Regions from separate parts of the Exiguobacterium sp. LL15 genome, predicted to be linked through region 1. Evidence: riboswitches for the same ligand, from Rfam matches in the RefSeq annotation. Region 1 holds a riboswitch; the other holds the start of a gene.
The links. A riboswitch is a leader RNA that binds a small molecule or an ion and turns the genes downstream of it on or off. The one in region 1 is predicted to bind S-adenosylmethionine.
Positions count from the first base shown of each region.

Region 2: linked by a shared signal. The riboswitch ahead of metK (methionine adenosyltransferase) and the one ahead of NOM72_RS12905 (2,3-diketo-5-methylthiopentyl-1-phosphate enolase) in region 1 are both predicted to bind S-adenosylmethionine.

Region 1 covers NZ_JANFNX010000002.1:300,831-303,966, reverse strand. The annotation lists gene mtnA (S-methyl-5-thioribose-1-phosphate isomerase) at 1-79, opposite strand, end outside; gene mtnK (S-methyl-5-thioribose kinase) at 76-1,242, opposite strand; SAM riboswitch class I at 1,321-1,424, opposite strand; SAM riboswitch class I at 1,630-1,731, shown strand; gene NOM72_RS12905 (2,3-diketo-5-methylthiopentyl-1-phosphate enolase) at 1,802-2,992, shown strand; gene NOM72_RS12900 (2-hydroxy-3-keto-5-methylthiopentenyl-1-phosphate phosphatase) at 2,989-3,136, shown strand, end outside.
Region 2 covers NZ_JANFNX010000001.1:529,139-532,274, reverse strand. The annotation lists gene NOM72_RS02590 (GNAT family N-acetyltransferase) at 1-193, opposite strand, end outside; gene metK (methionine adenosyltransferase) at 331-1,539, opposite strand; SAM riboswitch class I at 1,668-1,794, opposite strand; gene pckA (phosphoenolpyruvate carboxykinase (ATP)) at 2,029-3,136, shown strand, end outside.

The sequences.
Region 1 (3,136 bases):
CTTCTTGCGGTAGACGTGTCTGATCGAGAATCGTCAAGACACGATCTTCGTAACGGATACTTTGAACGAATGTAGTCATCGGCTGAGTTCCTCCGTTACGTCAAAGTTTCGTAAATCATCGAATGTCCGGCATTCTGTACGGCGTTTGATTAACGCCGCTCCTAGACGAAGAGCGTGACGTTTCCGCTCTAAGCGTTCCGTCGTTGAATCGATTGATTCTAAATCAGCGACCGGTGCAAGACCAATCGTCCGCCGAATCAATTCGCAACCGGCAAAGCCAAGGGCATCCTGCAAGATCGTGCTCAGTACATCATCGACGAGTCCTGATGCCTGGAACGGTTCGACGGCTTCCCGTTCCCATAATGCACGGAACGTCGAAGCGAACGTCAGCCAGAACGTATCGATATCCTTGATTCGGGCGTCACGTCGTGTAGGGTAATCCGGATATGCCGCGAAGAATAAGTGGGCGATGAACTGTCCGACATCGAATCCAAATGGACCATAAAAGGCGAATTCTGGATCGATGACTTTCGTTTCCGTCGCTGAGGCGAAGATGCTTCCTGTATGTAGATCGCCGTGCAGCAATGCATCTCCTTTCGTGATGAAGAGCGCTTCGAGTTTTGCGACTTCGCGTTTCAACTCATCGTCTGCCCATAGACGTGCCACTTCTTCTTCGAGTCCGGCTTCAATCTCGTTCGTCTCCGCATCATGGAACGGATCCGTGAAGATTAATTTTTCCGTGATGTCGCACAAGTCTGGATTGTAGTACGTTCGGGCGACACGTTTCTTTTCAACCGGACCAAGCGCAAAGTCCGATGTATGGAATAACGTCCGAGCGAGATAAGAACCAATATGTTCCGCAAGCAACGGATACTGTTCACCTGCGAGTAAACCGCTTCGAACGATCGTCAGATGTGAAAGATCTTCCATGACCGTATACGCCTCTTCGTGACTGGCATGAAAGACACGCGGTACGAACGGCACGGCATGCCGTGCAAATTCACGGAGTGCGGATTGCTCGATCCACGCCCGTTCGAGTGATAACGGCCAGCTCTCACCGACGATTTTTGCGTACGGGAGTGCTTGTTTTAGAATCAATCGATGTTCACCTTCTCGAATTCGGAAAACGAGGTTAAGATTCCCATCGCCAATCTCTTCTGCTTCGACGGCTCCGTCGCCAATCAGTCCTAATGTTCGAACACGATCAATCGCGTCCTGTTCTGTGAATGCTTTGTATGTCATATCAGTTTCCCCCTATGTGATACACGAAAAAGCGCCTCTTTTCGTCATCGAAAAGAGGCGCAGGAAAGTCACTGCGTCCTCTTATCTCTCAGACGAAACGTCTGTTGGATGTAGCACCGTGCCCAGTGGTCGGTTGCTGCGGCGTCATCGGGCCAATTCCCTCTGCCAACTCGCGATAAGAGTCGTATGTAGTTGTCGTGTGTGATATTGATTTGAATCTTACGCAATCGACTTCCTCGCTGTCAAATCGAAATCAAGCAGAAACGGACATCATTTTTAAGTCATCTATAGAAAGAGTATTTCCAAAAAAATAAATTTTCTAAAAATAGTTTGACAAGTCACGATTCTCATGTAAAAATTGCAATTAGATTTCACAATTTCATCCAATTCTTATCAAGAGCAGACGGAGGGACAAGCCCTACGATGTCGCAGCAACCGACCTTTTGGCACGGTGCTAATTCTTGCAGCTACTAAGCTGACAGATAAGAGTCCACGTTCGAATCATTCATGGTCTCTTGTCGCTGACGAGAGACCATTTTTTTGTTGAAGGAGGAAAGACATGGCTTATATCACTGCTACTTATCAATTGACTGCCCGTGATCGACTCGAGCAACGCGCTGAACAACTCGCGCTTGGTCTGACAGTCGGTTCTTGGACAGAACTGAATCATCTCGAACAACAACAACTCGCCTCGTTCAAAGGGGAAGTCGTACATACCGAAGAGCGCGATGGCAAAGGATATATCACGATTCGTTATCCGGAACATAACGTGTCGCGCGACTTTTCTGCGATTCTGACGACCGTCTTCGGGAAACTCTCACTCGACGGTGAAATCAAATTAACGGAATTGCTACTACCCGATACATTTACGTCGGACTTTCCAGGTGCGAAATTCGGGATCGAAGGGGTCCGTTCCTTGATCGGTGTCGAAGATCGCCCATTGTTAATGAGCATCTTCAAAGGAGTCATCGGACGCGATTTATCGTTCCTTCGTGATCAACTCGAAGGACAACTCGCTGGTGGGATTGATCTCGTCAAAGACGATGAGATCCTATACGACAATCCGTTGACACCGACGATTGACCGGGCACGAATTGGACGTGAGGTCATCGATGCTCACTTCCACCGGACTGGTAAACGTGCGTTATATGCGATCACACTCAGCGGTCCCGTCTTTACGCTCAAGGATCAAGCCAAGCGATTGATTGACGCTGGAGCGACTGCTTTCTTGCTGAATACCTTCACATACGGACTCGACGTCTTACGCGAACTGGCAAGTGATCCGGAAATCAACGTTCCGATCTTCAATCATCCGGCATATAGCGGTGCGTTGATCGCTAGCCCGAATCACGGAGTCGCAGCCCCTGTCTTACTCGGCACATTACCGCGTGCTGCTGGAGCAGACTTGACGCTATTCCCGTCTCCTTACGGCAATGTCGCTTTACCAAAGGATGTCGCTCGTGGCATCGCGGTCGAAGCGACCCGTCTCGGTCAGACGAAATCGATCTTCCCGGTTCCTTCAGCCGGTATTCATCCTGGACTCGTCGCTCAACTCGTACGGGACTTCGGGATCGATTCCGTCATCAACGCCGGTGGCGGCGTACATGGTCATCCGCAAGGTGCTGCGGCTGGTGTCATTGCTTTCCGTCAGGCACTCGATGCGGCACTCGCAAATGAATCCCTATCGGCGGCAGCATCGCGTCATGAAGAATTACGGATCGCCCTCGACGCTTGGGGGATCAAGTCATGACCGTACGGATTCTCTGTGACTTCGACGGGACAGTGACGACGCAAGATAATATCATCGCACTCATGCAGGCATTTGCGCCAGCGAGTGACTTCGAACCGTTAAAACACGGCGTACTCGACCGGACGCTATCGATTCAGAGTGGTG
Region 2 (3,136 bases), on a different contig from region 1:
CATAAAAATACTCTCCCCGTGCTTCTTCTGCCGTCCGGATCGCACGAACAACCTCCTCTTGCGGATACGCTTCCTGCACGAAATGCGCTTTCGAGCGCTCGGAATAGATTTCTGCGTACGTATCCAACCAGGATGTGACGGCAATGTCATGAATACGTCCTGCATCGGCTGGAATAGCTTCGCGTATTTCCATAATCGGAACCCCCCTTTGTATTCATACGAATCGACTCATGTACTTTTACCCTCTTCTAGAAAAAACATTCGTTTCCTGCAAAGTTCCACGTAAACAAAAAAGTCCGAAAACCCGCGTAGGGTTCTCGGACTTTTTGATTATGCGAAACGTTTTGCCTGTTCTTCAAGAACTGCTGCTTTATCTGTTTGCTCCCATGGAAGCTCAACATCTGTACGACCGAAGTGACCGTATGCAGCTGTTTGACGATAGATCGGACGACGGAGATCAAGCATGTTGATGATTCCAGCCGGACGAAGATCGAAGTTTTCAGCAACCAATTCGACGAGTTGTGCTTCAGGAAGTTTTCCTGTACCGAATGTATCAACCGCGATTGATACCGGGTGCGCGACACCGATTGCGTACGCGAGTTGAACTTCTGCTTTGTCTGCAAGACCTGCAGCAACGAGGTTCTTCGCGACGTAACGTGCTGCGTATGCAGCTGAACGGTCGACTTTTGTTGGATCTTTACCAGAGAATGCTCCACCGCCATGGCGTGCGTATCCACCATACGTATCAACGATGATCTTACGACCCGTCAATCCAGCATCTCCTTGTGGTCCGCCGATGACGAAACGACCAGTTGGATTGATGAAGAATTTCGTTGCTGCGTCGATGTATTCAGCCGGGATGACCGGTGTGATGACGTGTTCTTTCAAGTCAGCTTGAATTTGCTCAAGCGTAACTTCTTCCGCGTGTTGTGTCGAGATGACGATCGTATCGACACGAACCGGCTCGTTGTTCTCGTTGTATTCGACCGTGACTTGTGTTTTTCCGTCCGGACGAAGGTAGTCGAGTTGACCGTTTTTACGCACTTCTGCCAAACGGCGTGCGAGACGGTGTGAAAGCGAGATTGGAAGTGGCATGAGTTCTGGTGTTTCTTTCGTTGCGTAACCGAACATGAGACCTTGGTCTCCTGCACCGATTGCATCGATTTCTGCATCAGACATGCTACCTTCACGTGCTTCAAGCGCTTGGTCTACACCAAGAGCGATGTCTGCTGATTGCTCATCGATTGATGTCAATACAGCACATGTGTCCGCGTCAAAACCGTATTTCGCGCGTGTATAACCGATCTCACGAATCGTTTCACGAACGACTTTTGGAATGTCGACGTAAGTGGATGTCGTGATCTCACCTGCAACGAGAACGAGACCTGTTGTAACAGAAGTTTCTGCCGCAACACGCGCGTTTGGATCCGCTGCGAGGATTGCATCAAGAATTGAATCCGAAATTTGGTCACAGATTTTATCTGGATGACCTTCAGTGACTGACTCCGACGTGAATAGTCGGCGATTAAGGTTTGTCATGTATGACCCTCCCAAAAAAGAATTTGACGGTGTACTCATTTCCCCTAGTTGAGTGGGACGGTAAAATGAAAAAAACCTTTCCAAGTCCAAAAAATGGTCAGGGAAAGGTTGTGCGTTCTTCCTTTACCCTCTTATCGTTCGAAGTGTTTACTTCGCTTCAGGAGAGCACCTTTTCCCTCATTAATATGTGAATTAATGTAGGACGGTTGCCGGGTTTCTTCGGGCCTTGTTCCCTCCACCTGCTCAGAATAAGAGTATCCGTTACGAATTACATGATATAAAGTTGTAACTACTCTGTCAAGCAAGGTTTCAAATTCTAGTCGAAACTTTTTGAAAGAGATGTTAAACTGTTAATGCTGAAAGCGTTTCCAGATAAATAGAAATCAGCACTAGAAAATGATTGCTCTCTCTTTAGTATGTCATATATAATAAATGTGTCATACTAAATACAGTGAGCCAAAACCAACGTAGGGGAAAGGTGGGGTCAGGATGCCGATGACGGTCCTGAATATCGAAGAACTACTCAAGAAAGAGCATGTGTTCAAACAACTATCTGTTGCTGAACTTGTCGAACATGCGATTCGAAACGAAGAAGGTGTCCTTGCTGAGAACGGCGCATTATCTGTAGAAACGGGGAAATTTACAGGTCGTTCACCAAAAGATAAGTTCATCGTCCGTGATTCTTCCTGCGAGTCTCACATTGATTGGGGTCATGTCAACCAACCAATGGATGGAGACAAATTTGAACAATTGTTGCAAAAGGTTCTTCGTTACATGAACGAAGCTGATCATCTCTACTACACAGAAGCTGCTGCTGGAGCAGATACGCACTTCACCCTTCCGGTCCGTGTGCTCACACAATATGCTTGGCATAACCTGTTTGCCAAACAACTCTTTTTACGCGAGTATCCTGAAGTGGCTGCCTTCGAACCGTTCACGGTCGTCTACGCGCCACATTTCAAAGCAGATCCTGCCGTTGACGGAACGAACTCCGAGACGTTCATCGCGATGTCGTTCGAACACCGAATCGTCTTGATTGGTGGAACGGAATACGCTGGAGAAATCAAAAAGTCGATCTTTTCCGTCATGAACTACCTCTTGCCACAAGAAAACGTCCTTTCGATGCACTGCTCGGCAAACGTCGGACACGAAGGCGACGTCGCCTTGTTCTTCGGTCTATCTGGTACTGGTAAGACCACCCTTTCAGCCGATGATAGCCGTCAATTGATCGGTGACGATGAGCATGGTTGGTCGCACGATGGTGTCTTCAACATCGAAGGCGGATGTTACGCGAAGACGGTCAATCTATCGCGTGAAAAAGAACCGCAAATCTTTGACGCGATCCGTTTCGGAACCGTCCTTGAGAACGTCGTACTCGACGAAGCCCGTCATCCTGATTACGATGATACATCGTTGACGGAAAATACGCGTGCTGCTTATCCGATTACGGCAATCGATAACATCGCTGTTCCGTCACGCGCTGGTCATCCGAAGACGATTGTCTTCTTGACAGCTGATGCGTACGGCGTCTTGCCTCCGATCAGCAAATTGACGAAAGAACAAGCGATGTATCACTTCCTATCAGGATATACATCAA